One region of the Mesorhizobium sp. M1334 genome, then DNA from elsewhere that is predicted to be linked to it. Evidence: predicted binding sites of a transcription regulator. Region 1 holds the regulator's gene; each other region holds the start of a gene.
What was found. Region 1 encodes LexA, which represses DNA repair genes until DNA is damaged. Its sites were predicted from a motif close to TGTTCNNNNTGTGTTCNG; they were not measured.
Positions count from the first base shown of each region.

Region 2: a site for LexA is predicted at 3,899-3,916, ahead of NKH17_RS08545 (ATP-dependent helicase). Genes of this name have one in related genera too.
Region 3: a site for LexA is predicted at 8,520-8,537, ahead of dinB (DNA polymerase IV). Genes of this name have one in related genera too.

Region 1 is NZ_JAMYLM010000012.1:126,125-136,357, forward strand. Features, by position in the region: gene lpxA (acyl-ACP--UDP-N-acetylglucosamine O-acyltransferase) at 1-454, shown strand, start outside; gene NKH17_RS20695 (LpxI family protein) at 461-1,363, shown strand; gene lpxB (lipid-A-disaccharide synthase) at 1,353-2,522, shown strand; gene gltA (citrate synthase) at 2,599-3,927, opposite strand; gene gltX (glutamate--tRNA ligase) at 4,108-5,529, opposite strand; gene NKH17_RS20715 (ComEC/Rec2 family competence protein) at 5,626-8,091, shown strand; gene lexA (transcriptional repressor LexA) at 8,085-8,819, opposite strand; gene kynU (kynureninase) at 9,261-10,233, shown strand, end outside.
Region 2 is NZ_JAMYLM010000003.1:294,917-305,149, reverse strand. Features, by position in the region: gene NKH17_RS08555 (ATP-binding cassette domain-containing protein) at 1-99, shown strand, start outside; gene NKH17_RS08550 (ABC transporter permease) at 96-1,145, shown strand; gene NKH17_RS08545 (ATP-dependent helicase) at 1,155-3,857, opposite strand; gene NKH17_RS08540 (glucose/quinate/shikimate family membrane-bound PQQ-dependent dehydrogenase) at 4,111-6,423, shown strand; gene NKH17_RS08535 (hypothetical protein) at 6,434-6,865, opposite strand; gene NKH17_RS08530 (hypothetical protein) at 6,875-7,024, opposite strand; gene NKH17_RS08525 (dienelactone hydrolase family protein) at 7,297-8,196, shown strand; gene NKH17_RS08520 (EamA family transporter) at 8,197-9,105, opposite strand; gene NKH17_RS08515 (Lrp/AsnC family transcriptional regulator) at 9,196-9,675, shown strand; gene NKH17_RS08510 (hypothetical protein) at 9,936-10,133, opposite strand.
Region 3 is NZ_JAMYLM010000030.1:17,656-27,888, forward strand. Features, by position in the region: gene NKH17_RS29660 (NAD(P)-binding domain-containing protein) at 1-111, shown strand, start outside; gene NKH17_RS29665 (MFS transporter) at 108-1,331, shown strand; gene NKH17_RS29670 (hypothetical protein) at 1,355-1,579, opposite strand; gene NKH17_RS29675 (VOC family protein) at 1,811-2,176, opposite strand; gene NKH17_RS29680 (hypothetical protein) at 2,321-2,632, shown strand; gene NKH17_RS29685 (sigma-70 family RNA polymerase sigma factor) at 2,641-3,552, shown strand; gene NKH17_RS29690 (sulfite oxidase) at 3,893-5,050, opposite strand; gene NKH17_RS29695 (FAD-dependent oxidoreductase) at 5,680-7,200, shown strand; gene dinB (DNA polymerase IV) at 7,226-8,467, opposite strand; gene ybiA (riboflavin biosynthesis intermediates N-glycosidase) at 8,596-9,144, opposite strand; gene NKH17_RS29710 (GNAT family N-acetyltransferase) at 9,242-9,700, opposite strand; gene NKH17_RS29715 (hypothetical protein) at 9,774-10,136, opposite strand.

The sequences.
Region 1 (10,233 bases):
GGTCGGCAAGAACGCCACCTTCGCCAATCAAGCGACGTTAGGCGGGCATTGCGAAGTCGGTGACAATGTCTACATCGGCGGCCTTACCGCGGTTCATCAGTTTGTCCGCATCGGCGATAACGCCTTTCTCGGCGGCTGCTCGGCGATCGTCGGCGACGTCATTCCCTACGCCATCGCCGTTGGCAACCGTGCCAGCCTTCGCGGCCTCAACATCATTGGGCTGAAGCGCGCCGGCCTGCCACGTTCGGAGATCCATTTGCTGCGCAAAGCCTATAAGACGATCTTCGATCGCTCCCGGACCGTCGGCGAAAACATCGAATTCGCCAAGGCGGAGTTCGCCTCGTCGCCGACTGCCATGAAGATCGTCGATTTCATCGCCGGTCGCGGCAAGCGGCACTATGCCGTGCCGTCGCTCAAGGGTGGCGACGGCGACGATACCGATGATGAAGACTGAGAGCAGATGACGAAGATTGAGGCTGCCGGAAAGGGCCTTGATCTCGCGCCAGATGCCAAGGTCGGCATCATCGCCGGCGGCGGCAGCCTCCCGGTCGAAATTGCCCGAGCGCTCGCCCGGCAAGGCAAATTGCCCTTCATCGTGATGGCGGCGGGCGAGGTCGATCGCATAGCCGATTTCGAGGCCTATGAGCAGGCAACCTTGAGGCTGGAAGACGTCGGCTCGCTGTTGCCGATCCTCAAGCGGCATCACGTTACGCATCTGGTGACCGCGGGTCATATCACGCGCCGCCCCAGGCTGAGCGCCATGCGCCTCAATTTGGGCCTGCTCGCCTGGCTGCCCAGCCTCTTCGTCGGTGTAACTCGGGGAGATGATACGGTGCTGAAATTGTTCGTGCGCAGGATCGAGCGCAGCGGCATCAAAGTCGTCGGCGCTCACGAGATCGTGCCGGAGCTGGTCGCCGCCGAAGGACTGCTGACCAAGGCGGCGCCACGCAAAGCCGACTGGCGCGACATCGAGGCGGCGCACGCGGCGGCAAAAGCCATCGGCGCGCTGGATATCGGCCAAGCGGCTGTTGCGGTCGGCGGCCGCGCCATTGCGCTGGAAGGCGTCGAAGGGACTGACGGGCTGCTCGAGCGGACAAGGGAGTTGCGCGGGCACGGCAGGCTGGCGGGCAGGACGCGCGGTGTCCTGGTCAAATGCGCTAAGCCCGGTCAGGAACTGCGTGCCGACCTGCCCTCCATTGGCCCGCTGACCGTCGAGGCGGCGCATGCCGCCGGACTGGCCGGCATTGCCGTAGAAGCCGGCCGCTCGCTGGTGCTCGAAGGTCCCGCCACCATCGGGCGTGCCAATGCGCTCGGCCTGTTCGTGATCGGGCTGCCTGCTGCGGAGCCGGCGCATGGCGAATGAGCGGCCGTTGAAGATAGCCATCGTCGCCGGCGAGGAGTCCGGTGACCTGCTTGGCGCCGATCTTGTGCAGGCGTTAAAGCGCATGACCGGGCGCGACGTTCGGCTTGTCGGCATCGGCGGCCGCCATTTGCAGGCGCTCGGCCTGGCGCCATTGTTCGACGGCAGCGAGATCGCGCTGATGGGACTTAGCGCCATCCTGCGCGACCTGCCGCGCCTGATGCGGCGGATCGGCCAGACGGCAAACGCGATTTCCGGTGAAAAGCCCGATTGCCTTATCACCATCGACAGTCCGGATTTCTCGCTGCGCGTCGCCAAAAAGGTGCGTGCCGCCGATCCGACTATCCCGATCGTCCACTATGTCTGCCCGAGCGTGTGGGCTTGGCGGCCGGGCAGGGCGGCGGCGATGAAACCGTATGTCGATCACATTCTTTGCATTCTGCCGTTCGAGGTGAAGGAACTCGCTCGCCTGGGCGGGCCGCCCGGGACCTATGTCGGGCATCGCCTTGCACACGATCCGGGCATAATCAGTGCCACCAGGGCGCAGGCGCAGCCGCGTGACCTGTCCGCAGATCACGTCAAAACGTTGCTTATATTGCCCGGTTCGCGTCGCGGCGAGGTGCGACGCCTGGTCGGGCCGTTCGGCGAGACAGTGTCGATCCTGCGGGTGCGGGGGCACCGCTTGCGCCTGCTGTTGCCGACGGTCCCGCACGTCGCCGACCTCGTCAGGACCTCGGTTGCGAGCTGGGACGAGAAGCCGGAGATCATCCTTGATGCCGAACGCAAATGGCAGGCCTTCGGCAAGGCGGATGCGGCGCTGATCGCGTCGGGGACGGTATCGCTGGAACTTGCACTGGCAGGTGTGCCGATGATCTCCTGCTACCGGCTCGATCCGGTCATGCGCATGGCGCAGCCGCTGATCAAAGTATGGAGCGCAGCCTTGCCCAATCTCATTGCCGACCGGCCGGTTGTGCCGGAACACTACAATCAATATGTGCGGCCGCATTATCTGGCGCGGCAACTGGAAGCGCTGTTCTCCGATACCGCCTACCGCACTTGGCAGAAGCAGGGTTTTGCCGACATTGCCGGGCGTATGGCAACCGCCAAGCCGTCAGGCGAGATTGCTGCGGAGGTGGTGATGGGTATGGTGAGGAATGGGTGAATAATGAATAGCGAGTAGGAAATGGTGCTGGCGGTAACGGCCAGCTGCTTCAGCTATTACTCGCTACTCGCTACCTTCACCGCTTCGCGATCGGCACGTAATCCCGTTCCGGCGCGCCGGTATAGAGCTGGCGCGGGCGACCGATCTTCTGGTGCGGATCCTCGATCATCTCCTTCCACTGCGCGATCCAGCCGACGGTGCGGGCGACCGCGAACAGTACGGTGAACATGGTGGTGGGGAAGCCCAGCGCCTTAAGAGTGATGCCGGAATAAAAATCGACGTTGGGGTAGAGCTTCTTCTCGATGAAATAGGAATCGGTCAGCGCGATCTTTTCCAACTCCATGGCGATGTCGAGCAGCGGATCGTCCTTGATGCCGAGCTCGCCCAGGACTTCGTGCGCGGTTTTCTGCATGATCTTGGCGCGCGGATCGTAGTTCTTGTAAACGCGGTGGCCAAAGCCCATCAATCGGAACGGATCGTTCTTATCCTTGGCGCGCGCAATGAATTCCGGGATGTGATCGACATGGCCGATCTCGCCCAGCATGTTCAGGGCTGCCTCGTTGGCGCCGCCATGTGCAGGACCCCACAGGCAGGCGATGCCGGCAGCGATACAGGCAAAGGGATTGGCGCCCGACGAGCCGGCCAGGCGGACGGTCGAAGTCGAGGCGTTCTGTTCGTGATCGGCGTGCAGGATGAAGATGCGCTCCATCGCGCGCGCCAGCACCGGATTGATCTTGTATTCCTCGCAAGGCACGGCGAAGCACATATGCAGGAAGTTGGCTGCGAAATTCAGCTCGTTCTTCGGATAAATGAACGGCTGGCCGATGTGGTATTTGTACGCCATCGCCGCGATTGTCGGCATCTTGGCGATCAGCCGCATTGAGGCGACCATGCGTTGATACGGATCCGAGATGTCAGTGGAATCGTGATAGAAGGCCGACAGCGCGCCGACCACGCCGCACATCACCGCCATCGGATGCGCATCACGGCGGAAGCCGGTGAAAAAGCGCGACATCTGCTCATGCACCATGGTGTGGCGCGTCACCCGGTAGTCGAAATCGTCCTTCTGCGCCTTGGTCGGCAGTTCACCATAGAGCAAGAGATAGCAGACTTCGAGGAAGTCGCCGTGCTCGGCCAATTGGTCGATCGGGTAGCCGCGGTGCAAAAGAATGCCGGCATCGCCATCGATGAAGGTGATTTCCGATTCGCAGCTCGCCGTCGACGTAAAGCCGGGATCGTAGGTAAAGACGCCGGCGGTGTTGTAGAGCGAACCGATGTCGATGACGTCAGGTCCTACCGAACCACTTCGGATCTTGAATTCATGGGTTTTGCCGCCGAGCTCCAGCTTTGCCGTCGATGCCTGGGTTTTGCCGCCAAATTCCATTTTCGTCGCAGGTTCGGTCATAGCAAACTCCTTTTTGTTTCCTCAGGCCGGCAAAGGCAAAATATCTGAACCCAACACGTCAAAAGCATCGGACTATGCACATTTTGCGCCCGCAATTGTATCTGCGCGCCAGATTAGGCCAAGGCCCAATGTTGCACTGCGAAACACACCTTTCAATGCCAATCTTCTTGGGCCAGTTCGCTAATCGATTTGATCAGCGATCCGCGCCAGGCTTTCCTCGCGGCCCAGCACGGCAAGCACATCAAAGACACCTGGCGAGGTACTTTTGCCGGTGAGCGCGGCGCGCAAAGGTTGGGCCACAGCGCCGAGTTTATGGCCGCCGGCCTGCGCGTAGTCGCGGATCGCGGCTTCAGCCGAGGCGGCAGACCAGTCCGAAACCGTGGCCAGTGCGGCATGAGCGCCCCGCAGGATCGCGCGCGCCTCACCGCTGAGCAGCGCCGCCGCCTTCTCGTCGACCGGCAGCGGCCGCTCGACGAACAGGAATGCAGCCCCTTCAACAAGTTCGACCAGCGTCTTGGCGCGCTCCTTCAGGCCGGGCAAAGCGGCCAGCAGTTGCGCCTTGCGTCTGTCGTCGAGGCGGGCGGCGATTGCCGGGCCGCCTTCGAGATAGGGCAGAGTGGCGATGAAGATGTCGAGCAGCGCCGCGTCGTTCATCCGGCGCATATGCACGCCGTTGAGCGCCTCGAGTTTGGCGAAGTCGAAACGGGCGGCGCCCTTGTTGACATCGCCAATGTCGAACCATGCGATCATGTCGGCGATCGACATGATCTCATCGTCGCCGTGGCTCCAGCCAAGCCTCGCCAGATAGTTGAGCAGCGCCTCCGGCAGGTAGCCCATGGCGCGATAGGCCTCGACGCCAAGCGCGCCGTGCCGCTTCGACAGCTTGGCGCCGTCGGCACCGTGGATCAGCGGGATATGCGACATCGACGGCACCTCCCAGTCCATGGCCTGGTAGATTACGGTCTGGCGTGCGGCGTTGGTCAAATGATCGTCGCCGCGGATGATGTGGGTGATGCCCATGTCGTGATCGTCGACAACGACGGCATGCATGTAGGTCGGATTGCCGTCCGAGCGCAGAATAATGAAATCGTCGAGATCCTTGTTGGGAAAACGCACGTCGCCCTGGACGCGGTCATGCACCACCGTCTCGCCGTCTGTCGGCGCCTTGATGCGGATCGCCCCCTTGGCGCCGGGCGGCGCCTCCGACGGGTCGCGGTCGCGCCAGCGTCCGTCATAGCGGGGAGGCAGCCCCTTGGCCCGTGCGTTCTCGCGCATTGCTTCCAGCTCGGCAGGCGTCGCATAACAATAATAGGCCTTGCCCATGCGAACGAGCTCCTCGGCCACCTCGCGATGGCGCGGCGCACGCTCGAACTGCGACACCGGCTCGCCGTCCCATGTCAGGCCAAGCCAGGAAAGCCCGTCGAGAATGGCCGCGGTTGCCGCATCGGTGGAGCGCTCGCGGTCGGTGTCTTCGATGCGCAGCAGCATCGTGCCGCCTGTGTGCTTGGCATACAGCCAGTTGAACAGCGCCGTGCGCGCGCCGCCAATATGCAGATAACCGGTGGGCGAGGGGGCAAAACGGGTGACGACCTTATCGGGCATGGAACTCTCAGGCGGGCCAAGGAAGTGGGTTTGCGGACTTTCGCGCGTTGCGCGTTCATGTAGCATAGGAGGTCGAGGGCGCAAGGGGCAGACCCGATGGCTGTGCGAGGCCGTGGTGCGGGCGAGGGCGAGGACGCTGGCAGCGGCGTCAGCGAACGCTTGCTGTTCGCCGCTCCCCTGCCTGTCCTGCCGGCACCGGCATTGCTGCCCGCTCCGCGCTTCGATGCTCCGTCGCTGCCGGCCAGCGACCTAGCAACGGTTCCGGTGCCTGCGTCCGAGCCCATCGTGCGCCTACGCCGGCGTTTCCGCCTCCCGTCACCGTCCCGCATCCGCAACAGCGTAACCTCGGCAGCCGGCCTGGAACTCGACCGTGGCGTCGCCTTCCTGCTGGTGCCGGTGTTCCTCGCATGCGGGGTGGTCGTATATTTCGCGCTGTCGGCGGAGCCAGCCTTTCCGCAGCCGATCGCAATCGTGCTCCTCGCGGCCCTTTGTGCCGTCATGTCGCGGTCATGGCCCAGAACCCGCCTGTGCTTCATGGTGGCGCTGCTCTGCGCGCTTGGCGTGCTTGCCGCCAAGTTCGAGACCTGGCGTGTCGGGACGCATGTGCTCGGTTCTGAAATCTCGACGCGGCTGACGGGTCGCGTCGTATCGTACGAACCCATGGCTAGCGGCCGCATCAGGCTGACGATCGATGTGATCTCAACCGCCAGGCCGACGCTGCGCTACATGCCGGAACGGGTCCGCATTTCGGCGATGAAGATACCGGCTGAGCTGGCCGCTGGTTCCGAGATCGCCGGCTATGTGCGGTTGCTGCCGCCGACCGGCCCGGTGCGGCCCGACAGCTATGATTTCTCCTTCGACAGCTATTTCGCGGGCATCGGCGGCAGCGGCTTCTTTCTCGGGAATCCGAAAGTCGTGGCGTCGGGCAGCATGCCGCTTGCCGCGCGGCTTTCTTCCGCGATCGAAGACGCGCGCGAATCCATCGCCGACCATATCCGCAGCCGCATCGGCGGCGCCGAGGGCGAGATTGCTGCTGCGCTGATCGTTGGCGTGCGCGCCGGCATTCCCGAGGAGATCAACGAAGCGATGCGGCGTACAGGCATCTACCACATCATCTCCATCTCGGGGCTGCATATGGCGTTGGTCGCCGGCACCATCATGGCGCTGCTGCGCGGTGCCTTTGCGCTGTTTCCCGACTTCTCATCGCGACGGCCGGTCAAAAAATATGCCGCCGCCGCCGCGCTTTTTTCGATTGCGGCGTACCTCGTCTTTTCCGGCATTGTGGTGGCGGCCGAACGCAGCTTCATCATGCTGGCGGTGATGCTCATCGCCGTGCTGTTCGACCGGGCCGCGCTCACCATGCGCAATCTGGCGATCTCGGCCATCGCGGTCATCGTAGTGTCGCCGCACGAGGTGGTCGGTCCGAGCTTCCAGATGTCCTTCGCCGCGACGGCGGCCCTTGTCGGCGCCTATGCCGGCTGGTCCGATTACCGCACCGGCAGGGCCACCACGCCGCCGCCCCGGCGATCGCCGCTACGCTTGGCCACTCGAAAGGTCCTGCTGGGCATGGGCGGCCTGGCGATGACCTCGATCATTGCAGGGAGCGCCACGGCGCTTTTCGCCATATGGCATTTCCAGCGCGTAGCGCCGCTCAGCCTGTTCGCCAATCTGGCCATCATGCCTATCGTCTCACTGGTCGTCATGCCCTTTGCCGTGCTCAGCGCGCTGGCGATGCCGTTCGGCGCGGATGGGCCTTTCCTCTACGTGATGGGCAACGGGCTGACGGCGATGATCGCCCTGTCCGGGTGGATCTCCGAGCGCTCGCCGATCGATGCGGTCGGACTGATTTCGCTGAGATCTGTCCTTTTGGTGACGATCGCCCTCGTCATTGCCAGCATGGCGACGACCTGGTTGCGGCTCGCGGCAATTCCTTTTGCGCTCGCTGGCTTGCTAACGACAACGCAGACGCGCGTACCCGACGTATTGATCTCGGAGGACGCACGGCTGGTCGCGCTGCCGATCGGCAGCGGTGAGCTCGCGGTCAACCGGGCACGCCCGAATGAGTTCACCATCGACAACTGGAAACGCGCGCTCACATCAGAGGCTATCGTCGCGCCGGAAACACCTGGAAAGAACGATCCGCAATTCGACATTGCCGATCCGGCCGACCTACCGCCGGGCATGCCGTTCATTTGCACGGACGGTCTCTGCCTCGCCAGGCATCCATCCGGCGCGATCATTGCGCAAGCCAAGGACCGCGATACCGCACGGCCAGCCTGCGCCTTCGCCAGCTTGATCGTCATCGACGACGCCACCGCCCATAATCCCTGCTACTACGACCGGCTGGTCCTCGTCGTCACCAAACGGCAACTGGCGCGCGCGGGAAGTGCGGCCGTCTATTTCGATCCACAAGCGGCAACACGCGCCGAAATCCGCTTCGCCGTCGAAAAATCATACCGGCCCTGGCACGTGCAGCGGAAATTTTCACGCGCGGCGCGCGGCCTGCCGCCATACCGCAGGGCCGACAATCCAAAAGCCGGCACCAAGGGCGCAACTCAGTAGCGGCGGATCAGCCCAACGAGCTTGCCCTGCACCTTGACCCTGTCTGGTCCGAAGATGCGCGTCTCGTAGGCCGGATTGGCGGCCTCCAGGGCGATCGAGGCGCCCTTGCGGCGGAACCGCTTCAGCGTCGCTTCCTCCTCGTCGACCAAGGCCACCACGATCTCACCGGGGCTCGCCGTATCGGCGTTGCGGATGATCACCGTGTCGCCGTCGAAAATGCCAGCCTCGATCATCGAATCGCCTTTGACCTCGAGCGCATAATGCTCGCCGCCCATGATCATATCCGGCGGCACCGAAATCGAATGCGTCTGGTGCTGGATAGCATCGATCGGCACACCAGCGGCGATGCGGCCCATTACCGGGATCGAAACGGCGGCGACGACATCATCGTCATTGCCGGCTGCAGGGACGCGCGACGATGTCGGCTTGCCCTGCCGAGGGGCACCTTGCCCAAGACTGCCCTGGATGACACTCGGCGAGAACTTGCGTGCCGCATTGAGGCCGGGGGCGATCGAGTCAGGCAGGCGTAGTACCTCCAGCGCACGGGCCCGGTTGGGCAAACGGCGAATGAAGCCGCGCTCCTCCAGCGCCGTAATCAGTCGGTGGATTCCGGATTTGGAAGCCAGGTCGAGCGCTTCCTTCATCTCGTCGAAGGAAGGTGGGATACCGCTTTCCTTCAACCTTTCGTGGATGAACATAAGCAGTTCGTGTTGTTTGCGTGTCAGCATAGCGACCCCCAACAGAATCAGAAAACAAACCCAGAACAGACACTATCTGTTCCAGTTGTGTTCCGCAACTGTTTAAAGTTTAATGAATACGTTAAGGCTCGGGAAACAAACGACGTCCCCTACCGGCGTACCGTATTTTCGCCGCCGCGAGCCTCATCGCCTTGATTCTGCTTTCGTTTGCGCCCTTCTGGCGTCCCGGAAGGGCGCATTGGCATCGGCCGTCCGCCGGCAAAGGGCACGGAAGTGAACCCCTATCGAATGTGCGGTTTGGTCAATGCACCGTGAACGAAACGAACTCAAAGCGCCAACCTCGGGGTTAAGTCCCGGTTTCCACCGCCTGCTGCTTCTCGCCGGTGGAGCCTTGCTACGCGCTACCCGGTAATGGAAGAACAGTTGATGCGTGTCCGGCGTTGCGTTGGATTTTGGGGGAGCAGGCAAATCATGACGGGAATTCCCGATCTCGTGGCCGTAAAGGCGATGGATGCCGCGGATCCGCTGGGCGCGATACGTGACCGCTTTGTGCTGCCGCAAGGAGTGATCTATCTCGACGGCAATTCGCTAGGAGCTGCTTCACGTGCCGCTTTCGATGAACTGTACAAGGCCGCGACCGAAGAATGGTCGCATGATCTCATCCGCGCATGGAACACGGCCGGCTGGTTCAACATGCCGCTTGAACTTGGCGACCAGCTCGGGCGCCTGATCGGCGCCGCGGCCGGCCAGACGGTGGTCTGCGACACGACGTCGGTCAACATCTACAAGCTGTTGCACGCAGCCATGGCCATGCGACCGGAGCGGCAGGCCATCGTCGCCGAGGGCGATAGTTTTCCGACAGACCTCTACATGGCGGAGGGTGTGGTTTCGACGCGAAAAGATGCGCTGCTGCACCTCTCGGGGGTCGACGCGCCGACCATTGAGGAGCTGATCGACGAACGCACCGCCGTGGTGCTGGTCAACCACGTCAACTACAAATCGGGCGAACTGCGCGACATGCCGGCGCTGACGCGCAGGGCCCAGGAAGCCGGGGCGATGATCGTCTGGGATCTCTGCCACACCGCCGGCGCGATGCCAGTCGAACTCGACAAAGCCAACGCCGATTTTGCCGTTGGCTGCACCTATAAATATCTGAATGGCGGCCCGGGCGCGCCTGCCTTCATCTATGCGGCTGAGCGGCATCTTTCCGATATCCAGCAGCCGCTCACCGGCTGGTGGGGCCATGCACGGCCCTTCGCCTTCGAGCCAGGCTATGCGGCCGGCACCGGCATCCGCCGGTTTCTGTGCGGCACCCAGCCGATCCTTTCGATGCGCACGCTGAAGGGCGCGCTCGACGTCTGGGACGATGTCGACATGACTGCGGTGCGCAAGAAGAGCATCGCACTGGCCGATCTGTTCATCGAGCTTGTCGAGGCAAAGTGCG
Region 2 (10,233 bases), on a different contig from region 1:
TCGGCCGAAGACCTGATCAACTTCATGGAAGACGTCGCCCACCCCAGCGGATTGCCGGGGTTGCACGACGTGGCCGATGCGGGGAGGGCGGCACGATGAGCAAGACCATGGAACCCGATCTGCAGAGCCCCCTCGGCGGCACGCATGGCGAAGCCGCCGGGAAAGAGTGGCGACACCCGTCCGACAATTGGTTGCGCGGGTTCATCCTCGACAACCGCGCCGCACTCGGCACGTTGGCCGTGTTCATCGTTATGATGGCGGTGTTCATGATCGCCAATCCGACGGTCTTCACCACCTGGTATCTTTACAGTTCCGTGCTGACCACGCTGCCGGTGGCGTTGTTCGTAGTTGTGCCGCTGGTCTTCGTCGTCACCTGTGGCGAGATCGACCTGTCGTTTCCGGCGACAATGGGCTTTGCCTCATGGGTGTTCGCGCTGGTCGTGCAGGCCGGCTACGACCCGTTCCTCGGCATCGCCGCCGCAATGGTCACCGGCATGCTGCTCGGCTTCCTGGTCGGCTCCCTGGTCGTCTATGGCGGGTTGTCGTCGCTGATCGCCACGCTCGGCATGAATTTCCTGCTGCGCGGCCTGATCCAGATCATCAACGAGGGCAGGTCGACGGCACTGACCGGCCTTGCCGACAGCTGGGCCTACAAGATCTTCTCCAGCCAGCTTTACGGCATTCCGGTGCAGATCTTCTGGGCCATCGGCTTCGTCGTGCTGTCGGCGCTGCTCTACAACCGCCATCGCTTCGGCGCGCAGGTCAAGGTGGTCGGCGACAATCCCGATAGCGCCCAGCAGATGGGCATCGACGTCAAGCGCGTGCGGGTAAAAGTGTTCGTCTTCGTCGGCATCGGGGCTGCGATCGCCGGCACGTTTTCGGTGATGATCAACTTCACCTGGTGGCCGACGGCGGGGGACGGATACCTGCTGCCGGTGCTGGCATCGGTGTTCGTCGGCGGCACGCCGACCTGGGGTGGCATCGGCACGGTCGTCGGCGGCGCGATCGGCGCGGTCACGGTCTCCTTCATCCAGACCGGCGTGGTGGCGGCAGGCCTCAGCGGCTTCTACGTCCAGTTCTTCAACGGCCTGATCATCATCCTGTCGCTGCTCGGCCATAAGTGGAACCAGGCGCGGTATCGGTGACCGGCGGTCTCACACCCCCGTGACAAACCCGTCCAGCACGCGTTTCTGGCCGGCTTTGTCGAAGTCGATGGTCAGCTTGTTGCCTTCGATGGCCGAGATGTTGCCGTTGCCGAATTTCTGGTGGAAGACGCGGTCGCCGACATTGAAGGGGGACGGCGTGTCGGCGACGGATTTGGCGACCAGCTCGCCGTCGATGGTGCGGCCCTTGATCGAGGTGCGGCCGGCGCCGTAGCCGGAGTCGGTTTCGCCATAGCCGATGCGCTCGACCTGGTGGCCGGAGCGCGTGCCCCAATTGCGGTCGGTCGCCTCGGTGCGGTTGGCTTGGGCGCGCTGCCAGCCCGGCGTCGCATAGGTGCTGGAGAAAGCGCCGGATTTCTCGGCGCCGTTGTTGCCGCCGATGTTATCGAAGCGCGATGCTCCATAGGGGTTCTGCCTGCCTGCCCCTTGGCCACCGCGACCGGAGGCGAACGAGCCGCCGCCATAGGCATTGCCGTAGCCGCCATAGGAGTTGCCGCCCTCGGAAACTTCGATATGGGCTTCCGGCAGTTCTTCGAGGAAGCGCGAGGGAATGGTCGATTGCCAGAGGCCGTGGATGCGGCGGTTGGAGACGAACCAGAGATGCAGGTTCTTCTTGGCGCGGGTCAGGCCGACATAGGCCAGGCGGCGTTCCTCCTCCAGGCCGGAGCGGCCACCCTCGTCGAGGGAACGCTGGTGCGGGAACAGGCCTTCCTCCCAGCCGGGCAGGAACACGGTTTCGAATTCGAGGCCCTTGGCCGAATGCAGCGTCATGATGTTGACTGCGTCGAGCTCGGCGTTCTGCTCGGCGTCCATCACCAAGGCGACATGTTCGAGGAAGGAGCGCAGCGATTCATACTCCTCCATGGAGCGGATCAGTTCTTTTAAGTTCTCGAGCCGACCGGGCGCTTCAACCGAGCGGTCGTTCTTCCACATGTCGGTGTAGCCGCTCTCCTCCAGTATGGTCTCGGCGAGCTCGGTGTGCGGCGTGGTTTCCAGCGCCTTCTGCCAGCGCTCGAAATTGGCCGATACCTCGCGCAGTGCCGCGCGCGGCTTCGGCTTCAGCTCGTCGCTCTCGGCAAGTTTTGCCGCCGCCTCCAGCATCGGGATGCGCAGCGCGCGTGCAGTGTCGTGGATCTGGCGGATGGTGGCCTCGCCCAAGCCGCGTTTCGGCACGTTGACGATGCGCTCGAAGGCGAGGTCGTCGGCGCCTTGCGCGACGACGCGGAAAAAGGCCAGCGCATCGCGGATCTCGAGCCGCTCATAAAAGCGCGGGCCGCCGATGACGCGGTAGTTGAGGCCGAGTGTGACGAAGCGGTCCTCGAATTCCCGCATCTGGAAGGAGGCGCGGACGAGAATCGCCATATCGTTCAAATTGTGCTTCTGGCGCTGGTAGGCCTCGATCGTCTCGCCGACGGCGCGGGCCTCCTCCTCGGAATCCCACGCGGCGTGGACATGCACCTTCTCGTCGTCCTCGGCGATCTTTTCGGTGAACAGCGTCTTGCCGAAACGGCCCTCATTGTGGGCGATGAGGTGGGAGGCGGTGCCGAGGATGTGCGCGGTCGAGCGGTAGTTGCGCTCCAGCCTGATGATGGTGGCGCCGGGAAAATCCTTGTCGAAGCGCAGGATATTGTCGACCTCGGCGCCGCGCCAGCCATAGATCGACTGGTCGTCGTCGCCGACGCAGCAGATATTTACGGTGGACAGGCGCGGGCTTCCCTCCCCCTTGAGGGGAGGGTGGCCGGGCAAAGCCCGGTCGGGTGGGGTCCGAGCGGCAGTGCTCGACCCCGTGGCGGTGCCTTCTGCGGCAACCCCCTCCGCCCGCTTCGCGGGCACCTCCCCCTCAAGGGGGGAGGATTGCGGCCGCTGCGCCAGCAGCCGCAGCCACATGTATTGCGCGGTGTTGGTGTCCTGATATTCGTCAACGAGGATGTAGCGGAAGCGCTTGTGGTATTCCTTCAGCACGTCCGGATTGGCGCGGAAGATGCGGATCGGGTGGCACAATAGATCGCCGAAGTCGCAAGCGTTCAGCGTTTGCAGCCGTTCCTGATAGGCCGTGTAGAGCTCGCGGCCCTTGCCGTTGGCGAAGGCACGGGCATCGCCCTCGGGGATGTCGGCGGGACCGAGGCCCTTGTTCTTCCAGCCGTCGATCATCTGAGCGAACTGCTTGGCCGGCCAGCGCTTGTCGTCCAGCCCTTCGGCCTGGATGAGCTGCTTGATCAGGCGCACCACATCGTCGGTGTCGAGAATGGTGAAGTCGGATTTGAGCCCGGCCAGCTCGGCGTGTCTGCGCAGCAGCTTCACTCCGATCGAGTGGAAAGTACCGAGCCATGGCATGCCCTCGACATTGCCTTCGCCGATCAACAGGCCGATGCGCTGCTTCATCTCGCGCGCCGCTTTGTTGGTGAAGGTGACGGCGAGGATCTGCGAAGGGAAGGCTTTGCCGGTGGCAAGGATGTGGGCGATGCGGGTGGTGAGCACCCGCGTCTTGCCGGTGCCGGCGCCGGCCAACACCAGAACCGGGCCTTCGGTGGTCTCAACCGCCAGCCGCTGCTCGGGGTTGAGGCCGTTGAGATAATCGGGCGCGTTGTTCTGGTTGCTGCGGGCAGCCATGGCGCGCGCGGCAATGCCCGACGGGGCCACAGGCCGCGCGTTCGGTTCGTCAAAAAAGGGCATGTCTTCCGAAAAGCCGGACATCTCTCCCCGAATGTAGTGATTCGGCAGCGAAAGGCCAGAAGCGTCTCCGTTTTGTTCTCTGTCCGGTCGGTAGACTCACAATCTGAATGGGTCTGCTAACCAAAACGCCGGGCTTGCCGAGGGCCGGCGCCGTAAAACGCCGAGCTTGCTTGACAGGGGAGGCGGGCCGGAGAAAGTTGTGCTCGGGGCAGGAGCGCAATGCCGGGTTGCCCATGGACGCGTCGCGGAGCGCACCAGTCGAAGGAGCACCGTCTTGGCTGTGGTCATCACCTCCCTGATCCTTTTCCTCATCGGCCTGGCGCTTGGCGGCGGCGGTATCTGGCTCGTGACGCTGGGCGGCAGCTGGTATTACGTCATCGCCGGTCTAGCTTTCCTTGTCGCGGCCTGGCTGCTCTACAGGCGCAGATCCACCGCGCTGTGGCTCTACGCGGCGATCGTGCTCGGCACGCTCGCCTGGGCGGTCTGGGAGATCGGCTTCGACTGGTGGGAGCTCGGCCCGCGCGGCGGCATCATCGTGCTTGTCGCGCTATGGCTGTTGACGCCATGGGCGCGGCGCGGGCTTACCGGTCCCGACGGACGCGCGCCGCTTATCCTCGCCGTGCTGGCATCGCTCGGCGTCGCCGGCTATTCGATGACGACCGATCCGAAGGATATTGCCGGCCAACTCAACACCGACAAGGTGACGCCGACGGCCGATCTCGGCGGCAATGTGCCGCCCGGCGAATGGCACTATTACGGCCGTACGCCCTATGGCCAGCGCTATTCGCCGCTCGACCAGATCACCCCGGAAAACGTCGCCAATCTGCAGCCGGCCTGGACCTATCAAACCGGCGACGTGAAAGGGCCCGACGACATCGGCGAGACGACCTATCAGGTGACGCCGCTGAAGATTGCCGACACGCTCTACATCTGCACGCCGCATAATTTCGCCATCGCCATCGATGCCGCAAGCGGCAAGGAGAAATGGCGCTTCGATCCACAGATCAAGCTCAACAAGGACCGCCAGCACCAGACCTGCCGCGGCGTGTCCTATTATGCCGACGCCAAGATCGCCGCCGGCCAGCCCTGCGCCACACGCATCTACCTGCCGACGTCCGACGCTCGGCTGATCGCCCTCGATGCGGCGAATGGCCAGGTCTGCCCCACATTTGCCGAGGGTGGCACGCTGAACCTGCTAGCCAACATGCCATATCCGAAGCCCGGCTATTATTATTCGACCTCGGCGCCGCTGATCGTCGCCAACAAGATCATCGTCGGCGGCGCGGTCAACGACAATTATTCGACGCAGGAGCCGTCCGGGGTCATCCGTGCCTACGATGCCGACACAGGGGCGCTGTTGTGGAACTGGGATTCCGGCAATCCAGACCAGACGACGCCGCTGCCGCCGGCCCAGACCTATACCCACAACTCGCCCAACATGTGGTCGACGGCGAGCGCCGACGAGAAGCTCGGGCTGCTCTATGTGCCGCTCGGCAACAAGACGCCGGACCAGCTCGGCGCTGGGCGCAGCGCCAATGACGAGAAATTCTCCTCGTCGATCACCGCGCTCGATCTCAACAGCGGACAATTTCGCTGGGTGCGGCAGACCGTGCATCACGATCTCTGGGACATGGACGTGCCGGCGCAGCCGACGCTGGTCGACATCACCACGGAAAGTGGCGTGGTGCCGGCGCTGGTCGGGCCGACCAAGCAGGGCGATCTCTATATTCTCGACCGGCGCAGTGGCGAACCGATCGTTCCGGTCAAGGAAGTGCCAGCACCTGGCGGCGCGATCGAGGGCGACCATACCTCGCCGACACAGCCGACCTCGGACCTGAGCTTCAGTCCGAAACCGCTGACCGGCGCCGACATGTGGGGCATTACCATGTTCGACCAGCTGGCCTGCCGGATCGAGCTTCGGAAGTTGCGCTATGAGGGCCGCTATACGCCGCCGTCGCTGCAGGGCTCGCTGATCTACCCCGGCAATTTCGGCACCTTCAACTGGGGCGGTGTGGCAGTCGATCCGGTCCGGCAGGTGATGTTCGGCATGCCGACATACCTGGCGTTCATCTCCAAACTGGTGCCGCGCGCCGACGTGCCGCCGCCCGGTGACACCAAGGGCAGCGAACAAGGCCTGAACCGCAATGAGGGTGCGCCTTACGCGGTGATATTGAAGCCGTTCCTGTCGCCGCTCGGCATTCCCTGCCAGGCGCCGCCCTGGGGCTATGTGGCGGGTGCCGACCTTCGGACCGGCAAGATCGTCTACAAGCATCGCAACGGCACCGTTTACGACATGACGCCGTTGCCGCTGCCGTTCAAGGTCGGCGTTCCCGGCATTGGCGGGCCGATGATCACTGCCGGCGGCGTCGCCTTCCTCGGTGCGGCGGTCGACGACTATGTGCGCGCCTATGACCTGACGACCGGCAAACAGCTCTGGCAGGCGCGGCTGCCTGCCGGCGGGCAGTCGACACCCATGACTTACACGGTAGCCGACGGACGCCAGTTCGTCGTCATCGTTGCCGGCGGCCACGGCTCGGTCGGCACCAAGCCGGGCGATTATGTAATGGCCTATACGCTGCCGAAATAGAGAAGTTCCTTCAGAGCCCGAGATGCCCTTTCAGGTCGGGTACCGATGCAAGGACCTCATTGGTTAGCTGCGGGCCGGCTGCTGCCTCGGCCTGCTGGACCAGCATCGTGCCGGCCTGACTGATTTGTGCGAGCGTAAGGCCTGATGCCTTGAGTATGGCGACGCCGTTGATCAGCGCGCCGGTCTTTTCGCCGAGAGCGCCGCCGAGCGCGCCCTCCAGCGAGGACAGGAGGCCACCACCGGAAGCCGCGCCGGGAGCCATGACATCATATTGCTTGGCCAGGGCGTCGGCTCCCGGGATTTTGGCAAAGAAGCTGGACAGGGTCGTGCCTTCCGCCTCGTGTTCAAGCACCGAGAAAATCGTGCCGGCGATCTTTTCCGTCAAAGCCTGGTTGAGACCGGATTTCTGGGAGACGGTGTTGATGATGTCCTGAACGTCCATGATCTTTCCTCAGACCTTGGTGTTTGCGGGCGGGTGCCGGTTGACGCGGATCTTGATCAACGATCGTTTGAAGGCGGGGAAGGCAGTGAACCGCAGCGCCAGCAAAGCCATAGCGGCGAGGGCGAACCCACTTGCCAGAAGCGGGGAGGGAAAGGTCATGGGGCGTATTCCTTCGTCTCAATCACGCATTCTTTTCCCGCCAAATGGCCATTCTCGTTCGCCAGATGGCCCGAATGAGGCATAGCCCGGTAACTTCTTTTTACATTGTGGTGCGTGCATTTAGCATTGCCACAAAGGACCAAAATTTAACGACAGTGCGGCGCCGGGCGTCACGGTCGTCGTGCAGGGACTTTTGGCAGCCTCACTCAGCCGTGACTGGACCAGGCAAGCTTCGGCTCTATGTTGCCGCGGGGGCTCACGAGGAGCGCGCCATGACAACACCTGCCGGACCCACTGCCGCCAAGCCTGTCATTACCCAGGCGATGATCGATGCCTATGACGAATACACGCATCTGACGCTCGACCGGCGGCGCTTCATGGAGCAATTGACCAGGCTTGCCGGATCGGGTGCGGCAGCTGCCGCGATCGCGCCGCTGCTGGCGGCGAACTCGGCCCAGGCGGCAATCGTGGCGGAAGACGATCCGCGTGTGAAAGGCGAGGACATCAGCTATCCCGGCAGCGGCGGCGAGATGAAGGGCTCTCTGGTCAGGCCGGCGGACCAGACCGGCAAGCTTGGTACCGTCATCGTCGTGCATGAGAACAGGGGTCTCAACCCGCATATTCGCGACGTGGCGCGGCGCGTTGCGCTGGAAGGGTTCGTGGCGCTTGCGCCGGACTTCATGACACCGCTCGGCGGCACGCCGGACGACGAAAACAGGGCACGTGACCTGTTTTCCCAGCTCGATCCAGCACAGGTCGCCGCCAATGCCGTGGCAACGGTCGACTACCTCAAAGGCTACAAGGACGGCAACGGCAAGGTCGGCGCCATCGGCTTCTGCTGGGGCGGCCGCACGGTGAACATGCTGGCCGTCAACGCGCCGGACCTCGCCGCCGCCGTCGCCTATTACGGCATGCAGCCAAAGGCCGAGGACGTGCCGAAGATCAAGGCCGCGCTCATGCTGCATTATGCCGGCCTCGACACCCGCACCAATGCCGGCATCGATGTCTTCAAGAAGGCACTCGACGCGGCTCATGTCGAATACTCGGTCTATGTCTATGAAGGCGCCAACCATGCCTTCAACAACGATACGTCGGCGGCCCGCTACGACAAGAAGGCGGCTGACCTCGCCTGGGGCCGGACGATCGCTTTCCTCAAGGAGAAGCTGGCCTGATCAGGTGGGCGCCGGCGCTGGTTTGTGAAGGGCGACGCCGGCCACCACCAGCGCGATGCCAATGCAGTCGGTGAGGCTCGGCACCTGCCGCAGCACGATGACGCCGATCAACGTCGCGGTGACCGGCAGCAAAGACAGCATCAGCGCGAAGCTGGAGCGCGGCAGCCGCGACATGGCAAGCTGGTCGCAAATATAGGGAATGACCGACGAGCAGATACCGACGCCGACCGCCGCAAGCAGCAGCGGCGGCGCCGAGAAAGCCGGCAGGGCATCGGCGAAACCGATCGGCAGAACGACGAGAAGGGCGACCGCCATGGCGGCACCCAGCCCGGCGATGCCATCGCCGGCGCCGCCGCGCGCGACGCGGTGGCCGAGCACGATGTAGCCAACGAACAGCGTGCCGTTGAGGAAGGCCCAGAACAGGCCGACGGGATCGCTCGACCATTTGACGTCGATCAGCAACAGGGTGCCGGCGACGGCGATTGCGAGGGCGGCGAGATTGCGCGAGCTTCTGAGGCCAACAAGCGCAACGCCGATGGTGCCGACGAATTCGATCGCCGCCACCAGCGAGATCGGCAGCCGGTCGAGCGCCAGGTAAAACGAGCAATTCATCACGCCAAGGCAGACGCCGAAAGCCACAAGCAACAACCGCGTCGAGCGATCGGCGCGGGCGAAGACCGCCCATGGCCGGGTCAATGGGGCAAAGACGAGTGCCGCGGTGGCGATGCGCAGCCAAGCCATGCCGAGCACGCCGACGTGCGGGAACAGCAGCACTGCCAAGGCCGGTCCGAGATAGTGGAACACGGCGCTGACGCCGAACCAGAGATGCGGCGGGACCGCGTTTGCCAAGGTAAAGGCGGGGCCGGCGAGTGCCGGACTTGCTGCCGGGGCTTGCGTCCGATCTTGCATAGGATCAGTATCGCAGGCGATTTTTGCCATTGATATGGATGATGGCCGGTCATTGCGGCTATTTGCTTTCGGAAAGCAAGGAGTTGTCCGCTGAAACGCCTTCGAAATGAAAATACCGATCTGGACCCGGCGGATCTGAAAATCCTGCGCCTGCTGGAAAAGGACGCGCGCACCAGCACCGCCGAACTGGCGCGATCGGTCGGCCTGTCGGCGCCGAGCGTGGCCGAGCGCATCAAGCGGCTGCAGGAAAGCGGTGTGATCGACGCCTACACAGTGCGTATCAATCCGGCCGCGCTCGGCATGAAGCTGTCGGCATGGCTGCGCATCAGGCCGGTGCCGGGGCAACTCGCCGTCGTGACCGAAATCATCCGCGACCTGCCGGAAATCGCCCAATGCGACCGGGTCACTGGTGAGGACTGCTTCATCGCGCTGGCGCATGTCGCCTCGGTGGCCGAGCTCGAGCGAGTGATCGACCGGATCATTCCCCATGCGATGACCAACACGGCGATCATCCAGTCGTCGCCGGTGGTGCCGCGCTCGCCGCTGGGGGCGGTGAAGCGCCAGCCTTGATGCTTGGGGTCGTTCGTCAGCACGTCGTCCGCTTAACTCGAAACGTCGCGTCGCCCCTTCATCGCCCTGCCGGGCACTTCTCGGACGTTGTCACCAATGGTTTCGCCAATTGCCAGCGTTGCTGAAAGAGCGCCGAGGCTGCGGCCAGCCCCTTTTCCCCGTCACTATACGCGGAGACGGTGGCGGCAGCCGGATGAGGGGCAGCGCAAACGTTCCAGAAATGCAAACCGGACGGCCGGTCTGTTTTTTTCCCGCACCGTTCAGGCGTGGCCGCGTTTGATCCGCGCCTGCTTCAGGATGGCGCGCCAGCGGATCATGGCGAAGGGAATCGGCTCGTTGTTGTTGGCGATGTGGAAGATCTCGTTGTTGAGGTTCTTCAGCGAGCGCCAGAAATCATAGTCGGTGATACGTGGATCAGCCGCCAGCCTGTCCGCCTCGACCTTGATGTCGGTTTTCATGCACGTTCCCCGAACCGCTGCTGCTCCGCCGCCCGTATCGCAATTCGATGCGGATGGTTTTCCAACGCCGCGCTGAGTCGTTCAACGTCTCAATTCGGCT
Region 3 (10,233 bases), on a different contig from region 1:
AAGGGGTGCTGCGGCGGTCCGGCGCCCGCCGCTTCGGATGCCTGCTGTGTCGCCGATGTCGACGCAAAGGCGATCGGCAAAAGCGGTTGCGGCTGCAGCGTCGCCGCATGAGCCTTTCGCCGCCTTCGACGGCCATCCTGCGCAGCCGCGGCGCGATCATAACCACGCTTGGCCTGACGCAGATCATGGCGTGGGGATCGTCCTACTATCTTCCCGCGGTCATTGCACCGGCGGTCTCCTCCGATACCGGCTGGCCGCTGGCATGGGTTGTCGGCGGGCTGTCTCTCGGCTTGCTCATGGCGGGATTGATCTCTCCGCGCGTCGGTTCATCGATCGAGCGGCATGGCGGCCGCAACGTCCTGGCATTCAGCGCCGGATGCATCGGGGTCGGCCAGATCGGGCTAGCCCTTGCTCCCAACCTTGCGGCCTATATCGCTGCCTGGCTGATCATCGGACTGGGCATGGGTGCGGGGCTCTACGATGCCGCTTTCGCCACGCTTGGCCGCCACTACGGCCACGGCGCGCGCTCCGCAATCACCGCGCTGACGCTGTTCGGCGGTCTTGCGAGCACGATCTGCTGGCCGATCTCAGCCTTGCTGCTGGGGGAGGTCGGCTGGCGCGGCACCTGCCTGGTTTACGCCGCCTTTCAGCTGGCAATTGCGCTTCCGCTCTATCTGGTGATCCTGCCCCGCGCGGCGCCGCAACCGGCAGTCAAACCAGAATTGAAGGAGGCGGCACCGGTCCTGGAAAACAATATGGATCCGTCGATCATGATCGTTCTGGCCGCGACCCTCACGCTTGCGGCGGTAATCTCCTCGACGCTGTCGGTGCATCTGCTCACCATCCTGCAGGGCAGCGGCATGGCGCTGGCCGCAGCCGTCGGGCTCGGCGCTCTGGTCGGCCCGTCCCAGGTGGCGGCGCGCGCGATCGAGATGATGATTGCGCGCTACCACCATCCGATCCTGACCAAGTTCGCCTCAGTTGCCTTTGAGGCGATCGGCGTTTCGGCGCTCTGGGCCGGCATGCCAATCATCCCGGTGGCGCTCGGTTTCTATGGCGCGGGCATCGGCCTCGAATCCATCGCACGGGGAACGCTGCCGCTCGCGCTGTTCGGCTCGAACGGCTATGCGAGACTAATGGGTCGCCTCGCCATGCCGAGCCTGATCGCCCAGGCGGCGGCACCCTCGGCCGGCGCATTGCTGCTGGAGCGCTTCGGCCCGCATGGGACGTTGGCCGCGCTTTCCGGTCTGGCGCTGGCCAACGTCCTCCTGGCATGCGGCTTGGGCTGGCGGATGCTCCGCCGGCGGGAATCGCAGGTTCAATCCCGATAGGATTTGACCAGCGTTCACCCCCTTCACCTGGGTAGCGGGAGATCTTCTAAGGGGTCGGCAAGGAAGGATGCGGCGATCAGATCGTCGGCATCCAGCCGCAGGGAGCCTTCGGCGCCTCCCATGATGGCGGCAACTTTCTGAAACGTCTTCATCTCGTGCTCGGTGATCTGGGCGCTTCGCATTCTGGCTTTGAGGTCAGCAACGCGCAGCCCCAAACTGTGGGACATTCCGATTTTACGGTTCGACATGGTAAGATGCTCCTCCCCGGCCCATGTTTGTTTTGCCACCCGCCCTTATTCGCATTTCCTCCGCCTGCCTAAATATGAGGCATCGCGAATACAGCGCCCGAACGCCCGATGCAAGGGAAGGTTCCGGCGCGCAGAGGTCACGAAATAATAATGCGAAGGAAGCACGGCCGATGGTCCGGCCGGAGGTAGGACTTAGGTACGACGCCCCGCCAGACAGAGGGTTCCGGAGGCTTATCGGCTGGCGAGGACCATGCGGTTGCCTTCGCTGTCGCGAAACTCCGCCACCGTGCGGCCCGGCTGCCACGGCGCCTCATGAGGTTCGGTGACGATCTCGACGCCGCCCGCTTTCAACGCCGCGGTCATTGCTCCGACATTTTCGTCGACCAGCACCAATACCGGCTCCGCGGCGGGGGTGTCGTCGGCGCGCCTGATGAAATGCAGGTTCGTCACGGCATGCGGAAACGCCAGCTCGATCCAGCGCCAGCCGCCATCGCCCATCTTCTGGTCGGCCAGCACCTGACAGGCGAGATGCCTGGTGTAGAACGCCTTGGCACGGTCCTGGTCGAACACTGGAAGCTCGGCAAACTGGATATGCATGATCGTCTCTCCTGCTTGATGGCTGCCGCGCAGCCGCCCACGCGGAAAAGACCATGCGGGCAACCGAAAAGATTCTTCGGTAGTGAGAATCTTTTCGGCGCGGCCGGTCGTCCTTCGTTCATACCAACCAGTCAGGAGACGACGATGAACTATGCGCTCATTCGATATGGTGTGAACCAAGCCGACCTGGACAATAACCGCGCGCTGGTCGAAAAAGTGTTCGAAGCGCTGGGCGAGGCGGCACCGCCGACGGTGCGCTATCTCGTGCTCGAGCTGGACGATGGTTCGTTCGTCCACATCGTCGGTCAGGACGGCGATTCGTCGACGCTGACCGGGCTTGCGGCCTTCAAGGCGTTTACGGAAAACCACGCCCAGCGCCGCTCCACCCCGGCAATGCGATCGCCTGTCAAAGTCATCGGCAACTACCGTATGCTGGCGGATCAAAAAGCCGGGTAGCGCCTGCCATGCCGCTCGCGCAGAAATGGGACGCTACGCCGAAAATGAACAGGGCGACTTTGGAGGCGATGCTCGTCGGGTTGCGGCCAAGGCTGCATCGTTACTGCGCGCGCATGGCCGGCTCGGTGATCGACGGCGAGGATATCGTCCAGGAGGTGCTGATCAAGGCGCTACAGGCGATCGACGGCGGCGCGATGGTCGAACGGCCGGAGCAATGGCTGTTTCGCATCGCCCACAATGCCGCGCAGGATCATCTGCGGCGGCGCAATCGGGAAAGGTCGCGCATGACCGAGGCCGACATGAGCGTCATCGAGGACCCCTCCGGTAGCGCCGACAGCCGGCTCGCCGCCCAGACCGGCCTGCGCTCCTTCATGCAGCTTTCGGTGCCGCAGCGCAGCGCCGTGATCCTGGTCGACGTGCTCGGCCTCAGCCTGCACGAGACCTGCGAAGTCACCGGCGCGACGCTCGCCGCCACCAAGGCCGCGCTGCATCGCGGGCGGGCGCAACTCAAGCTGCTGGCGCTGCAGCCCGAGCAGGCGCTCGCGCCGAGGCTCGACGCCGATGACGAGCGCCGGCTGCGGCGCTATGTCGACCTGTTCAACGCGCGCGACTTCGACGCGGTCAGGGCTCTGATCGCCGAGGACGTCCGGCTCGATGTCGTCAACCGCGTCCGCCTGCGCGGCAAGGCCGAAGTGTCGACTTATTTCGGCAATTACGACCGCGCGACCGATTGGGCGCTGTCGCTGGGCTTTGTCGACGGCCGGCCGGCGATTCTCATCCGCAACCCTGGGGACCCGGACGGCGCCGTGCGCGGCTTCATGCTGGTCGAATGGCGAGACGAGCAGGTCGTCCAGATCCGCGATTTCCGCTACGCACCCTGGTGCTTGCCCGATGCGGAGATCAGTACGATAGAGCGGTGAGGGGCTTGCCGAGATGGCGCGCGGAGGCGACGTGGCCAAGGTTGCGCCACCGAACAAGTCTGCCATCGCCTCGGCCACCAAGCTGAAGGGGTCCGCTTCCGATTTCGGGGAGCGGTATCGTCGCGAAGAGGATCTACGGCCCACAGCCGTCATGCTCGATATAGAGCGGCGCCAGCTTTCGGATCAGGCAGCCTCTTCCTGGTTGACCCAAACGCAATTGCCACATGGCAGCAAGTTCTTAGAGCGGTTCCGGCTCCCCTGGAACCGGTAACTCGCTCTAACTATCTGTTTTGCCGCATTTATGCGGACGCCAAATGATTCCATTTGGCTGCAAAATGCTCTAGCCGATACGCACGCGGCGCGTCACCTGGCCATTGCTCTCCCAGTATGTGTGTTTCTTGGCAATCAAGGGATCGTCCATCGCCGGTTGAATTTGTCCCGTGGTGCTGACCGCGCGCGAGGTCACCGTGTGTTCTCCAGGAGAGGGATTTGCCCAAGCCAGGGACCAAATTTTCCAGGCGTGTTCTGCCTCCTCACTGTGGTCAATGGTCGCTGGTGCCCAAGGCCCCTGGTCGATTTGCACTTCGACCCGGTCGATCGGCGCCCCCCAGGCTGCTCCAACGATGCGGTAATCCGACTCTTTCCGGGTAACCTTCGCAGGCGCGGACTTTATCAGCGCTCGCCCGACTGACGTCTCGGCCCATACGGTCTCGCCGTTGTGGTCCTCCTCCCGGATGGTGACATAGTCACGGGCCATCAGAAGGCTCATGAACCGCGTATCGCGAACCTCGATGCGCTTCAGCCACTTGACGTTGGCGATCCCGTACCAGCCTGGCGCAATGAGCCGTACCGGGAAGCCATTGGGCGCCGGCAAGACGGCTCCATTCATTTCATAGCAGAGGAGATTATCGGGGTTCATCGCGTCGGCGAGCGACATGCTGCGGGCGAAGTTCTGCTGCATCTTGACGTCGCGTATTGCGACCTCGCCTATGTCAGTACCGAAAAAGACGACCTCGATGCCCTTCTCCAGAACGCCGGCTTCCTCGAGGATCGGGGCGAGCGGCGTCCCAGCCCAGCGGGCATTGCCGATGCCGCCGGTGAAAAAGGGAAACCCGTGGTTGCCCGAGCATTCCACTGTGAAAACGACCTCCTGCCGCGGTCGTGCCCTGATGTCGGCGAGCGTCAATTTTAAGGGCTTCTTGACCAAGCCTCCGATCTCCATCGACCATGTCTTCTCGTCGATCGTTGGTCGGTTGAAATGCGAGATGCTGAAGAACTTGTCGTTTGGCGTTATCCAGCTATCCAAATCCTCCCAGACAAGCTGCTTCCGGATACCTACCGGATCGGGATTTTCGGTCGGCTGATCCAGCCATGGAATAACTTCCTCGCTCGGCCGTGTTGGAAAAGCGTAAGCGCTACGCGAGGTATAGAGAGCAGCAATTGCGGCAAGAGCCGCGCTTCCTTGAACAAGAAGTTCTCTGCGCTGAAAATCAGGCATGTTGTTTACCTCCCAATTGATCCGGAACGGGCTGCAACGTGCCTTCGGCCGTAGCCTGATCACGGATAGGCGACACAATGTGAGGTCTGCCCATTCGGAAGTATCCGGAGGGCTCAGACAATCACCGACGCAAGTCAGGCATGTGAAGCGTTGGACGAAACTCTGGCTCGCGTTTCGCATGCCAAGAGTGCGCCTTTGAGAAGGAAGTGTCCACAACTTGGACGGGACATGATGATGATTGCAGCATTCTATGCCGATTTCCGGTCCTGCCAAATCGTTGCTGCTCGGATCGCTGCCGAACGCCCGCTTCTGCGTCATTTCGGGACCTTCGTGGGTTCTCGTCGAACCAGTGTTTCCTGCCGGCCGGTGGGTTGGCCGTGCGGCCGGCACCACCCTGATCGCTTGGGGCGGTGCAACGCTTTTGGTCTGACGACCAGAGCCGCCTCGTATCTCGCATTTGCAGGAACGATACCTCCTGACGCAAAGTGCATCGCACCGCCCCAGCCAGGCCGGCTCACAACGCGTCGGGGCGGACCGGCGGTGACGTCAAGCTTACGCAGGCATTCAGGCGTCGAGGAACTTTGAACCCTCGCGTCCGTTTACCGGCTATCACGTCTGGAAGTTCCGCCATGAATGTCAGCGATGAAAGGACTGTATCGCTTTGGGCGGCAACCGAAGTTGCGCCTGAGGCGGTTCCGCTCGAGCGGAGTGAACAGGTCGATGTCGTGGTCGTCGGGTCTGGCATTGCCGGACTGTCGGTCGCCCACGAACTGGCGATCGCCGGGCAAAAGGTGGCGGTGCTCGATCGCGGCCGGATCGGAAGCGGCATGACGGCACGCACCACCGCGCATCTGTCGTCGATCTGCGACGACTATTTTTCGGAACTGATCAAATTGCGCGGCGAGGAACTGGCGCGGATTTACTACCGAAGCCAGTCGGCCGCTATCGACCGTATCCAATCGATCCAGGAAGCAGAGGGTATCGCGTGTGATTTCCGCCGCCTCGACGGCTTTCTGTTTCCGGCGTCAGGCAGAAGGGAATCCGTCATCGAGCGCGAACTGGGCGCCGCTCTGAAGATTGGTGTCGACGTCGAGAAAACCGCAGGCGTGCCGTTTGCAGGCTTTTCGGATACGCCCGTCCTTCGCTACGCCAATCAGGCGACATTTCACCCCCTCGAATATCTCCGCGGGCTGGCTGCGGGCATTCGCGCGCGCGGCGGCATGCTTTATGCGGAGACCATCGTCGACAAGGTCGCGGAGACCGACGGCGGCGTCCGCGTAAGCACGGTCTCGGGCTTTACCGTGTCTGCCAGATCGGCCGTTGTCGCCACTAATTCGCCGATCAACGATCGGGTCGCGCTCCACACCAAGCAAGCGCCGTATCGGACCTACGCGATGGCGTTCGAGATCGCGCGCGACGTTTTGCCGGATGCACTCTATTGGGACACGCTGGATCCCTATCACTACGTTCGCCTGCAGCCTGGTGAAGGCAAAACCGACTTTCTGATCGTCGGTGGTGAGGACCACAAGACAGGGCAGGCCGACGATGCCGACAACCGCTTCGCGGCCCTGGCGGACTGGATCAAAAAATTGGTGCCCGATATCGGCGCGGAAACCAATCGATGGTCCGGGCAGGTGATGGAGACCGTCGACCATGCCGGGTTCATCGGCCGCAATCCCGGCAACCGGCATGTCTTCGTGGTCACCGGCGATTCCGGTCAGGGCATCACCCATGGGGTTGTTGCCGGCCAACTGATTTCCGACCTGATCCTGAAGGGGGAAAGCCCTTGGCGGGAACTTTACGAACCCTCCCGCAAGACGGCACGCGCGATCGGCGACTATTTGGTGGAGAATGCGACAGCGATCAGGAGTTTTGCCGAGTATGTCGCGCCTGGCGAAATCGATTCCGCCGATAAGCTGCGGCCGGGAGAGGGCGCTATCGTGCGCGAAGGGCTTACCAAAGTCGCGGCTTTTCGCGATGAGGACGGCACGCTCCACAAGCGCTCGGCCGCATGCACCCATGTCGGCTGCCACGTTCATTGGAACTCATTGGAACGCTGCTGGGACTGCCCCTGCCACGGCTCGCATTTTGCCGTCGACGGCACGGCTTTGAACGGGCCGGCCGTATCGCCCCTGGCTCCTGTCAGATAATTCTTTTTCGCCCCCGCCGCGCAACTCACAATTCCTTCTCGGCCAACTCCCGAAATGCGTCGGGAACCGACCGCTGTAGTCCGAGCGCGACCGAGGCGTAGCCGACCGCCTCCCAGCCGAAGCGGTCGCGGATCTTGTCGATGGCGCGATCCGCGATCCAGCGCGCCGCGCCCTTCCGGGTGCCGGGGCGGCGGCGGTCGTCGTCGAGCCCGAGCGGCAGCTCCAGTTGCAGCCCGGCATGCTGCTCCAGATGCGATACGGCGATCGCCAGCAGCGAGATGGTCTTTTCGTGCGGATGGTCGATGAGCACCTTGCGCACCAGCGCCTCGGCGATTTCGGCCAGCATGGCGGTTGCCGAAATCGGCTGGTCGAGCGTGACCGAGCGCGTCACCGAGCGCAAATCGGCAAAGCGGACACGAACCGTCACCGTGCGGCCGGGCCGGGATTTCGCACGCAACCTGGTGGCGACCCTGTCGGCCAGATGCAGCAAAGCGGGGACGAAGACCTGCTCGTCGGCCGGTTTGCGGCCGAGCGCCGATTGCGCGCCGGCCGAGCGCGCCCGGCGCTGCGTCTCAAGCTTGCGCGGATCGCGGTTCCACGCCAGCGCGTTCAGTTTCTCTCCCGCCGCCGGCCCGAGCAGGCGCTCCAGCGCGCCACTGTTGGTCTTCGCCAACTCGCCGATGGTGTTGACGCCGATACCGGCCAGCCGCTCCCTGGTGACCGGGCCGACACCCCACATCAGCTCGACCGGCAGGTGGTGCAGGAACTCCAGCTCGTGGCGCGGATCGACCACCACCAGCCCGTCCGGCTTTGCGACCTGTGAGGCGATCTTGGCCAGATGCTTGGTGCGGGCCACGCCGACCGAGATCGGCAAGCCGAGCTCGGCCCGCACGCGGCGGCGTATCTTGCCGGCGATCTCGGCCGGCGAGCCGAAGAGGTGGGTGCAGCCGGCGACGTCGGCAAAGGCCTCGTCGATCGAAATCCGCTCGACCACCGGCGTGAAGTCGCCGAGCACTTTGATTGCCGCATCGCCCAACCGCTGATAGTCCTTGAAATGGCCGCCGACGAAAATGAGTTGCGGGCAGAGTTCCCGCGCCCGCCGTCCCGGCATGCCGCCGCGCACGCCGAACGCCTTGGCCTCATAGGATGCGGCAAGCACTACCCCGCCGCCGACGGCAATCGGCTTGCCGCGCAAGGCCGGGTCGAGCAATTGTTCGACCGAGGCATAGAAGGCATCCAGATCCGCGTGGAGGATGTTGGCTTCCATCCGACCCGTTCGCCCGCGGCCGCTCGAACGCCGCATTGTCTCGAGTTGTGATAGGAACATAAAGAGAACATTGCCGGCGGATTGTCAAGCAGCGGAAGCTGCCGCTGATGACGAGCGGGTGCCAATGTTCAGCCGCGCAGCCGGTCCCGGGCCTGCATCAGCGCGAATCCCAACAGGTTCTCGCCGCGCCACAGCAGCGGGTTCACTGCCCTCTCGTCATCCGCCGCAAGACCAATGCCCCACACCCGGTCGACAGGGCTGGCCTCGGCCAGCACCTTGTCATGCGTCGACAGCAGATAATCGCGCAGCGCCGCATTCTGTCGGAGCTTCTGAAAGCTCCCTTCGCAGACGATGCGATATTTGTCGGCATCCCATTTGGTGCCATCGAAGCCGCTCACCTGACGGCCAAGCTGCTTTGCCTGCTTGGGGCTCGTCGCCCTGAGGATTTGCGTTGCCGTCTGAGCATCACCGAACAGGCGAGCCTTCTCGGCCATCATCCAGTGTTCGGCAGTCGGATAGCTTAGGCCATTGATGGTAAAGGGCGCATGCCACCACTGGCTGAAGCACGACGCGGTTATGCGGCCGTCCTTGGACGGCTGATGGCCCCAGAAGAACAGAAACTTCCGCCGGGGCTTTGCGCGAAAGGCTTCTTCAAGCCAGGGTAGGTCGTAAATCATGGGCGGATTAAGCAAGGCGAAAGGCCGGCTTGTTGTCAATCCATCCAGAGGGATAGCGAAGATGAGCGGTCGGCGCTGAATGCGATGAAATGCTGATCTACAGCGCCATCTTGTAGCCTAGATGACTGGCGGTGAACCCGAGGCGTTGGTAGAAAGCGTGCGCCTCCCGTCGTCCTTTATCCGTGGTGAGTTGGACGAAGCTGCAATTGCGCGAACGGCACACTTCAATCGCCCATTCGATCATCAGCTTGCCGACGCCGCGCGAGCGCCATTGCCGGGCGACGCGAACGCCTTCGATCTGGCCGCGCCATGCGCCTTTCCTCGAAATGCCTGGAAGGAAGCTGAGCTGCAGCGTTCCGACCACTTGCCCGGCCTCGACGGCCACGGCCAGCAACTGGTTGGGATCGGCATCGATTGCGCTGAAGGCATCGAGATAGGATGGCGCAAGCGGCGTGGATGGGTCTTCCCGGTCTGCGCCGAGCACATCGTCGGCAAGCATTGCAACGATCGCCGGCAGGTCGGGCGCTTGCGCGCGACGGAATTCGATCTCGCTCATCGCGCGAAGACATACGGTGCGACGTCGGCGATCGCAATATCCGTTTTGACTTGCAAGGGAGGCCCGCGCGCCTTCAGGTGCTCTCGAGCCCCCAGAGGCGGTGGCCGTAGCGGCGGAAGAAGCGGGCGAAGAGGCGCTGCTGTCTGGCACGGGCGAGGTCGGCGGCGCGCCTTTCCTGCCGCCAGCGCGGCATGTTGCGGAACATCGACAGGAAGCAGGCGGCGTCCTCGAGTGCCTCCTCGGCTGTCTGCGCCGGGCGGATCGCCGCCAGGAACAGAACGCGGCTCGGCTTCATCTGGTCAATCGCCACCTTGCGCTGGCGATGGCCCTGGCGCGCCTTGCGGATGCCGTCCTGGCGGATGGCCGCGAAAGCGGCAAGCATGGCCGGGCTGTCGCCGCTATAGCCGCAGGCATGGGCGAACTGGGCTGGGTTCATCGTCGTTCCCTTGCTGCCGGCCAGCCGCGGTTCTGGGGCTCGTGCCGGTTCCAGCCCGCATGAGATATAAGCATAACTCAAATAATAGAACAAGTGA